Regions from separate parts of the Brassicibacter mesophilus genome, predicted to be linked through region 1. Evidence: riboswitches for the same ligand, from Rfam matches in the RefSeq annotation. Region 1 holds a riboswitch; each other region holds the start of a gene.

What was found. Region 1 has a riboswitch for molybdenum cofactor ahead of HNR33_RS09510 (hypothetical protein). Riboswitches for the same ligand answer to the same signal wherever they lie in the genome.
Region 2: linked by a shared signal. The riboswitch ahead of HNR33_RS10595 (RnfABCDGE type electron transport complex subunit G) and the one ahead of HNR33_RS09510 (hypothetical protein) in region 1 are both predicted to bind molybdenum cofactor.
Region 3: linked by a shared signal. The riboswitch ahead of pruA (L-glutamate gamma-semialdehyde dehydrogenase) and the one ahead of HNR33_RS09510 (hypothetical protein) in region 1 are both predicted to bind molybdenum cofactor.

The regions. Positions count from the first base shown of each region.
Region 1 covers NZ_JBNPXI010000007.1:36,204-39,485, reverse strand. Annotated here, with positions in the region: gene yedE (YedE family putative selenium transporter) at 1-518, shown strand, start outside; gene HNR33_RS09520 (sulfurtransferase TusA family protein) at 511-723, shown strand; gene HNR33_RS09515 (putative Se/S carrier protein) at 733-1,008, shown strand; molybdenum cofactor riboswitch at 1,053-1,172, shown strand; gene HNR33_RS09510 (hypothetical protein) at 1,265-1,708, shown strand; gene HNR33_RS09505 (hypothetical protein) at 1,713-2,447, shown strand; gene HNR33_RS09500 (hypothetical protein) at 2,416-2,979, shown strand; gene HNR33_RS09495 (DUF2238 domain-containing protein) at 3,002-3,282, opposite strand, start outside.
Region 2 covers NZ_JBNPXI010000008.1:71,887-75,168, reverse strand. Annotated here, with positions in the region: gene HNR33_RS10605 (V-type ATP synthase subunit B) at 1-1,143, shown strand, start outside; gene HNR33_RS10600 (V-type ATP synthase subunit D) at 1,161-1,772, shown strand; molybdenum cofactor riboswitch at 1,849-1,972, shown strand; gene HNR33_RS10595 (RnfABCDGE type electron transport complex subunit G) at 2,072-2,593, shown strand; gene HNR33_RS10590 (molybdopterin-dependent oxidoreductase) at 2,610-3,282, shown strand, end outside.
Region 3 covers NZ_JBNPXI010000003.1:43,745-47,026, reverse strand. Annotated here, with positions in the region: gene HNR33_RS05135 (ABC transporter substrate-binding protein) at 1-287, opposite strand, end outside; gene pruA (L-glutamate gamma-semialdehyde dehydrogenase) at 411-2,042, opposite strand; molybdenum cofactor riboswitch at 2,215-2,336, opposite strand; gene HNR33_RS05125 (GerAB/ArcD/ProY family transporter) at 2,714-3,282, opposite strand, start outside.

The DNA.
Region 1 (3,282 bases):
CTGGTTTATTAGTTGGTGGGGTACTTCAAAGAACTAGACTATGTACAGCTGGTGGATTTAGAGATGCATTTTTAATAAAAGATTTCCATTTTTTATGGGGACTAATAGGTATTTTTGTTTTTGCACTATTGGGTAATTTGATCTTTAACTTTGAAACCTTCAAAATAGGCTTTGAAGGCCAACCTATAGCTCATGCAGATCATGTTTGGAACTTTTTAGGTATGGCATTAGTTGGATTAACTGCAGTATTATTAGGAGGATGTCCTCTTAGACAAACAATACTAGCTGGAGAAGGCGATACAGATGCAGCAGTTACTATATTAGGACTTATAGTTGGAGCTGCGTTTGCACATAACTTTGGATTAGCAGCAAGTCCAAAAGGAGTGCCTGCAAATGGTAAAATTGCTGTAATAATAGGGTTCATTGCTGTTATTGCTATAGCAGTATCTGTTATTTCAAGTGTAAATAAAAACAGAAAAGTACTTATTCAAAAAGAGGGAGGTCAAGCTAATGTCTAATATAGTTGATGCTAGAGGAAGATCTTGTCCCGAACCAGTTATTATGACTAAAAGAGCTATGGAAGAAAATAATTCAGATGTATTAGAAGTGCTAGTTGATGCAATGGTTGCAGTTGAGAATATAAAAAGATATGCAACTGGCCAAGGATTAAAGGTTGATGTAAAAGAAAATGAAGATGATTTTTGTTTAACTATTAGAAAATAGGTGAGATAATTGAATCAGTACTATTGTATAGTGACATTTCATACAACAAATCATGCATTAAACTTTGAAAAAGAATTAAAGCAGCAAAATATAAACGTAAAATTAATGCCTGTTCCAAGACAAGTTAGCTCAAGTTGTGGAACAGCAGCAGAATTTCCATGTGAAATGCAAGATGATATTTTAGATATCTGTAATAAATTTCATATAGAAATCGACGAAGTTCATAAGATAGAAAATAAAAAGAATAACACTTGGTTTTCAAAGTTTCTTAAATCCAAGGAATAATAATAGCTTTGTTGACATACTGAATTAGTGTATAATATAATCAAGTTAAAAATATGCTCCGAGTCTGTAACACCTAATGTATTGTACTATGGAAACAGACCGATAGGGTATTGTTAGAAATGATGATGCCTCCCTAAGTGGAAAGGAGAAATAGCTTGATTATATAAAACTTGCTTATTATTATGCTACTATAAATCATACTGCTCTTTCCGCTGAAGAAAGAGCAGTTTTATTTTTAAAAATGGAGGTAGATGATTTGAAAAAAAGAAACTTATTTTTAATTATTTTTCTATTAGTGATTAGCTTGACAGCCTGTTCTCAAAGCTCAGCAGGAAACGGAAATAAAGGTGAAGGTAGAGAAATTGAGGATTATACTGTGAAAGTAATGTTAAACGAAAAGCTCATGAAGAGTTATACAATAGAAGATATAAATGCGATGGATAAAAAAACTATGGAAGCAGAAGGAAAGACAGAAGAAGGACCATCAGTGTTAGATGTTCTTAAAGATTCAGGGATAAATGACTTTTCAAATATAACATTTGTAGGAGCATGGAGGACAGAGGCAGATTTATCTAGAGAGCAAGTAGATGAAGAAACTTTACTTGATATTACAAATCATGGCACTGTTAAGCTAGCTACACACGCGATTTCTAAAAAAGATTGGGTTAAAGATATAATCAAGATTGTTGTAGAGGAGTGATAATGTGTTGATTTACATAGCAATTGATGATACAGATAACCTTAATACAAGAGGAACAGGATATAGAGCTCGTATGTTAGCAAAAGAGCTTAGTGACAATAATTGGGGGGAGATAACTGGGATTACTAGGCATCAGCTTTTTGTTTCCAAAGACATACCGTATACTTCTCACAATAGTTCCCTTTGCATAGGCTTGTATAATGAATACTGTGACATGGACGAGCTAATAAAGCTTTGCAGTGAATTTTTAATAAGAGAGTGTGCAGAAGGTTCTGATCCAGGACTTTGTATATCAGAAAGTATAGAAATTACTGATGAAATAATAGCATTTGGAAATAGTGCAAAATGTGAAGTACTGAAACAGCAAAAAGCTGCTTATCTAGCAGAAAAATTTGATATCCATCTATCAGGTCATGGAGGTACAAATGACGGTATAATCGGCGCACTTGCAGCTGTAGGGTTAAGAAAATCAGGTAATGATGGAAGATTTGTATGGCTAAAAGGTATTAGAGACATGGAAGGAGTCTATTCAGCTAGAGAAATATTAGAAAAGAGTGGTGTTGAACGTATTGTGACAGAAGATGGGCTTTCACCAGAGATGGATGATATGGTTGATGTAGGAGACTGGTTCAGACCTGTTATGTTAAAGGGCGTACCTACACTGTTAGTATCAAAAGTCTCAGATACTAAAGGGGAGTGGAGAATTCTTGAAAGAAGTAGGATTAAAGAGAGATATTAAGTATTTATGGGGATTATCACTTAAAGAGACAATAGCAGTTACATTTTGTGGAGCTCTTATTGCAATTTCAAAGTTAATAATAAAGATACCATTAAATATCCCAGGGCACTCAGGTGCGATATGGATGGCAATACTCATGTTTTGCTGCTTAAGATATAACAAGGGCATGTCAGGAATATTAGCAGGGACAATAGCAGGAATATTAGCAGTAATGTTTGGATTAGGAAAAGAAGGTCCTTTTGTATTTTTTAAGTATTTTCTTCCTGGTGTAACTGTTGATTTGATATTTTGCTTTGTATCACATAAGTCTAGAAAGCTGTTATTAGTAGGTGTAGTTGCTGCTTTTGCACACTGGACAAAGTTATTAGTAAACTATATATTAGGAATAATATTTGATTTACCTAGAGGTTTTCTATTATTAGGAATTAAGATAGCAACAGTTAATCATCTGGTGTTTGGCTTTATTGGTGGAGTTATAGCTTATTTTATTTATGAAAGAATTAAATTACATGATAGAACTAACAGTCAGTAGCATTTACAGTAGCTAGAATATGTTACTGGCTTCTTCTTTTTTTGTTATTTTTATATGACATAAATAAGCCTGCTAATATTGAACCAATTATATTAAATATAATGTCTAGATCAGTATCTATTAATCCATGTTGATTATTACTGTTAAATAGCTCATCTAAAGTAAACTCTATAACTTCAAAAAATACTCCTCCAGATATACCTAGTGAAGCAACAATGATGAATATCAATCCCCTTGAATTTGCTTTAAAATTAAATAATGAACATAATATTGAATAGTAAAATAAAGAAAAGGAAAAAGAAC
Region 2 (3,282 bases), on a different contig from region 1:
AAAATACCTCTTTCAAAGGAGATTTTAGGTAGAGTCTTCAATGGTATTGGACATCCAATAGATAATGGTGGAGAGATTTACAGCGAAAAGACCTATAATATAAATGGAAGACCGATGAATCCTGTAGCTAGAAAATATCCTAGAAACTATATCCAGACTGGCATATCATCAATAGATGGACTAATGACTTTGATTAGAGGACAAAAACTACCTATATTTTCAGGCAACGGGTTACCTCATAATGAGTTAGCAGCTCAGATTGTAAGGCAAGCAAAAATAAGCTCTGATGCAGATAATGACTTTGCCATAGTTTTTGCAGCCATTGGAGTTAAACATGATGATGCCGATTTCTTTAAAAAAAGCTTTGATGAGTCTGAAGCACTAAACAGGGTAGTAATGTATGTCAACTATGCAAATGATCCTATAGCAGAGAGAATAACAACTCCTAGATGTGCATTAACTGCTGCTGAGTATTTAGCTTTTGAAAAAAACATGCATGTATTAGTCATAATGACAGACATAACAAGCTATAGTGAGGCACTAAGAGAGGTTTCTTCAGCAAGAGAGGAAGTACCTAGCAGAAAAGGGTATCCAGGATATCTTTACTCTGATCTAGCATCATTATATGAGCGAGCAGGAATGTTAAAAGATACAGATGGCTCTATAACGCTGTTACCTATTTTAACTATGCCTAATGATGATATCACACATCCAGTTCCAGACCTTACTGGATATATAACAGAGGGTCAGATTGTTTTAGGAAGAGAGCTTTATCAGAAAAACGTATATCCACCAGTAAATATTCTACCGTCTCTTTCTAGACTGATGAAGGATGGAATAGGAGAAGGATTTACACGTGAAGATCATCCTGAGGTTGCAAATCAGTTATTTTCGTCATATTCGAAGGTACAGGAGGTAAGAGCTCTATCTCAAATCATAGGAGAAGATGATCTTTCTGAAACTGATAGAAAATACATGGAGTTCGGAAGAGTTTTTGAAGCTAAGTTCATTAATCAGGATTTCGATGAAAATAGAAATATAGAAGATACGTTAGACTTAGCATGGGAGATACTATCTATTCTTCCTGTTGAAGAGCTAGACAGAATTGATCCGAAGCTGATAGAGAAGTATATAAACAAATAGCGAAAGGAAGTATTTATATGGCTATAAATGCTGCTCCAACAAAATCGAACCTTATAAAAGCTAAGAACTCATTAGAGTTCTCAAAAAAAGGCTTTGAGCTGCTAGATAAAAAAAGGACTGTTCTTATAAAAGAGATGATGTCTCTTATAGACAAAGCTAAAGAGGTTCAAGACAGAGTTTCGATTACATTTAAAGAGGCATATAGGGCTTTAGAATTTGTAAATATAACTCTTGGAGTAAATAATGTAGAAGAAATTTCACTTTCAATACCAAAAGAAGAAGAATTTGATATTTTGTTAAAAAGTGTCATGGGTGTAGAAATTCCTAAGGTGATATATGAGAAAGAAAAACTTGATCCTCAATATGGTTTTTTTAGGACTAATCCAGTTTTAGATACAGCTATAGCTAAGTTTACTGAAGTAAAATATCTTATATATGAACTTGCAGAGATAGAGAATTCAGTATTTAAACTAGCAATGGAGATTGAAAAAACGCAAAAGAGAGCTAACGCACTAGAAAAAATACAGATTCCAAAGTATACAACACAAATAAAATTTATTCAAGAGGTTCTTGAAGAAAAAGAAAGGGAGGATTTCTTTCGATTAAAAAGAGTCAAAAGTAAAAAGTAGTATTAACTAGTTATTGTGGATTTGTAGTTAACTTGTTACAATATTGACAAAATATTTTAAACAATATAATATAAAAGAAAACACAAGTCTCCGAGCTTGAAGTACCTGTTGATTCTTAAGTCTATGGTAAACAAGCCGGCAGGGTGTGATTGGAAACTTTCATGCCTCCCGTTGTGGAAAGGAGATAGTAATAAGACATAAATTTTTCAACAGATGTTATAATAAACATTCTGTATTTTTATGCTTATGAAATTATATGCTTCTTCTACTATGGAGGAAGCTATTTTTGTTTTTTGGGGGTGATTTTTTTCAAAGGCAAGAGACAGATAATTATAATTGTAGCAGGCATACTATGTATATCTTTGTTTTTTGGCTATATACAGTTATATTCTTCATATGATTTAGATGACAAATATGAGAATGTATCAAGGCTAAAGCAATATGAGAATAGAGATATTATAAGAGTATATAAAGCTTTAAATACTATAAATGAAAATGAAGAGATAGTGCAGATTGTTAGAGTAAAGGGTTACAAAGGGACCATTAAGCTGATAACCAGTATAGATATGGATTTAGATGAAGTTACAGATATACAGATTCTAAGTCATAATGAGACAGAAGCATATGGAGGGTATATAACAGAGGAATGGTTTCTGGACAGATTTAACAACAAAAATGCAGATAGGCAGCTTAAGACAGTGAAAATAATAGCGGAAAGACCAAATGAAATAGTAGCCGTTACAGGAGCTACAATAAGCAGTGAAGCAGTTGTAAACGGAGTGAACCTTTCATTAGCAAACTATATGAAGATGAATAAATAAAAAGGGGGTAAAAAGCTTGAAAAAGCTAGTTATATTAATTATGTCTTTAATACTTGCTTTGTCCATTGCGGCATGTGCAAAGAGCAATGAACCTATTGATGTAGTTGGAGATGTTGAAATAATAGCTATATCAGGATTACAGGATGAGGTCATAGTATTAAACATAGAAGAAATAAAAAGCGTAGAACCAGTGACGAAGGATGTCATTTCCATAAGTTCAAGTGGAGAAGAGAAGAAATATAAGGCTACAGGAGCATTATTTGAAACCATACTTCAAAAATACAATAAGTCTCAGAAGGACCTAGCTGGAATAAGACTAGTTGCAGGAGATGGATACTCTATAGATGTTCCTAGTGAGGTTTTAAAAAGCAGAGATGTTATATTGGCATACGAAATAGATGGAAAGCCGTTAGACGAAAAGAGCAAGCCTATAAGAATAGTAGTGCCAGATGAAAGAGCAATGTATTGGGTTAGAAATCTAAGTGAAATTGAAATCATAAAGAACATAGAAAAGGATGAGACGCAGAAGTTAATAGTGTTTGATACAGCTACACAAATACTTAACCAGTATGATTATACATACTATGAAAGTGTAGATAAAGCAGTAAAGAGTGCTGAAATTATGGAACAATTTGTTAATAGTAAAAACTTTGACAGAATATACATAAAATCAAGTGATGGACTAGAAA
Region 3 (3,282 bases), on a different contig from region 1:
AAATTTGAATTGGTAAATGCAATAATTTCAATATTGTTTTTAATTAGTTCATCTATAGTCTTTTTGTGTACTGATTTATCAGCTAAAACAACATCTGGATTAATCGTAAGTATTTTTTCTAATTCTGGTTTGCCAAATGTTCCAATTTTCTCTTTATTTACAGCTTCCCTAGGGTAATTACAGTGTTCTGTAACACCTACAAGCTGTTCTTCTAGTCCTAAATAGTAAATAATCTCAGTAATAGAAGGGACTAATGAAATAATTTTTTTTCTTTGAACTGACTCCATAATTGACTTCCTCCTTTTACTTATTATAACACTAATAAGTAGTACTATTTGATATGTAAGAAAACGAAAAGGATCTCAATATTGAGATCCTTTTCGTCTTTATATACTGAATAAGAACAAACACTATTTATCTTGCATAAAAACGTAGCCATATGACTTTGAAGGATTAAAGGTTTCTTTTATAGTTCTCGGATTTATCCATCTCATCATATTTAACTTGCTTCCTGCTTTATCATTTGTTCCTGAGCTTCTTGCCCCTCCAAAGGGTTGTTGTCCAACTACTGCTCCAGTAGGTTTATCATTTATATAAAAGTTTCCAGCTGTATAACCTAATAGACGCTCCATTGTAAGTATTGCACTTCTATCCTGAGCAAAAACTGCACCTGTCAATCCATACTGAGAAGTAGTATCACAAATCGCTAAAGTTTCTTCAAATTTTTCATCTTCGTAAATATATAAAGTAAGAACAGGTCCAAATATTTCTTCACTCATGGTTTTAAATTTAGGATTACTAGTTACAATTATTGTCGGTTCAATAAAATATCCAATAGAATCATCACATTTTCCACCATAGAGTATATCAGCATCAGAAGCATCTTCTGCGTATTCTATATATGATTTAATATTGTTAAAAGCCTTCTTATCGATTACAGCACCCATAAAGTTAGTAAAATCTTCAACACTACCTATTTTTATGGTCTTCATTTCTTCTAATATTTTTTCTCTTAAATCTGTCCACATGCTTTTGGGAATATATGCCCTAGAAGCTGCTGAGCATTTTTGCCCCTGATATTCAAAAGCCCCTCGAATCAATGCAGTAGTCAAAGCATTAATATCAGCGGATTTATGTACAAATATAAAATCTTTACCTCCTGTTTCTCCTACAAGTCTAGGATAGCTTTTATACTTATCAAGATTATCAGCCACTTGTTTCCACATTGTGTTAAAGACCTTTGTTGAGCCCGTAAAATGGATACCTGCAAGGTGCTCACTATCCATCATGTACTTTGCAATATCATTTCCACTGCTAGGAATGAAATTTATCACTCCATCTGGCAGCCCAGCTTCTTGAAGAAGCTTCATTACAAAATAATTAGAATATACGGCTGTTGACGCTGGCTTCCAATTAACTACATTTCCAAGAATAGCAGGTGCCACTGCAAGATTGCCTCCAATAGCAGTGAAATTAAATGGAGTTATTGCTAGTACAAACCCTTCAAGTGGTCTATAGTCTATTCTATTCCATATCTCTTTAGTCGATATAGGTTGGTCTTCATATATGCTTTGAGCAAAATACACATTAAATCTTAGAAAGTCAATTAATTCACATGCTGAATCAATTTCTGCTTGATAAGCAGTTTTACTTTGACCTAACATTGTGGCAGCATTCATAGTGGCTCTCCAAGGGCCTGATATTAATTCAGCTGCTTTAAGAAAAATTGAGGATCTATGCTCCCAAGACATTTCCTGCCAATTTTTCTTGGCTTCAAAAGAAGCTGCTATGGCCATCTCCAATTCTTTCTTTCCAGCAATATGGTATTTAGCAAGTATATGCTTATGCTCATGAGGAATAGTACAATATCCTATATTCCCTGTTTTTACCTCTTTTCCTCCTATAATAAGAGGAATCTCGATCTCTTGGTTTTTAAGCTCCATTAGTTTTACTTTAAGCTTAGCTCTTTCTTCACTATCTGGTGCGTACTCCCTTACAATCTCATTAGCTGGTTCTTTGATTTTAAAGAAACCATTGCTCATTTTTTATACCCCCTTTATCAATCTAGAAATCGACTATTGGAAGGTATTCCCATAGAGTTATTTTCTATATACATTAGTAAGCAGAATGCATGATACTTTATTTCAAAATTCTACTCATAAAAACAATATCACAACTATTATAAGCAATAATATATAAACCTATGATATTAATCCGATATGAGCATTAACTCCTTTCCACAATGGGAGGCATACCCGTTTCCAACTATACCCTATCGGTCTTTCTTCCATAAATAATATATCCACAGGAAAAAAAACTCGGAGTAAATCTCGATATATCTGAATATTATAGCAAATTTTATATTATGTCAAATTTTCAAAAATATATGTTGAAAGGACAATCACAGTATTGTGCACATAAACATAGTATATATTAACCTTAGAAATAGGTAATCAATTTAAAAGGAGGTACTTTCATGGCTGAAGGTCAATGTGGAGGATATGGTGGTATAGGTAGTGAATTACTATTCTTTTTCTTATTACTAGTTGTTTTATTCTGTAGCTGCTATGGCGGAGGATTTGGTAAATACTAAGAAGGATAGTATTCATTCATATATTACCTAAGTATTTTACCTTTCTCTTAAAAAACAAAGATGTTTAATAAGTATCTTTCAAATGAATTAAAACCCCACTAGTAGAATACTCGTGGGGTTTTAATTAGCTAAGTTCTTCTCTGTCTTTCTCTTTTTTGATTTTGCAGCAATAAGTATCATAACAGGCAATATTACTTGATAAGTAAACGCATAATATTTCCATATTTTAGTATCCCATTCAAGATAAGACATTGCACTATCAAATACTAGATAGGCTAAATTAGCAAACAAAAGCCCAATAGGTACTACTAGAAATCTGTAATCCTTACACCCAAACAGTTTACTTATTCCATTACAAGCAGCTAATAAATAAATGCTTAATTTAATAAATCCTCCCAAGGTAAATACAAGTGCAGCAATTACTTCTATTCTTTGTAGAAAATTGCCAATTCTCAATGTAGAAATAGCAGTGTATGTTGGATAGAATTCAATCATAGCAGCACCTTCGCCTATTGTAAAGATATTTGTTACTGAATTTAACAGTACTCCTATAGCACCGCCAGCCAATCCCATCATATACACTTTATAGGTGGATTTTTTATTGCTAAAGTTAGGAAAAGCCATTGTAAATACTATTATTTCAGCAAACGGAAATGAAAATGTAGAAGTGGCGCCTTCCATAATTGTCT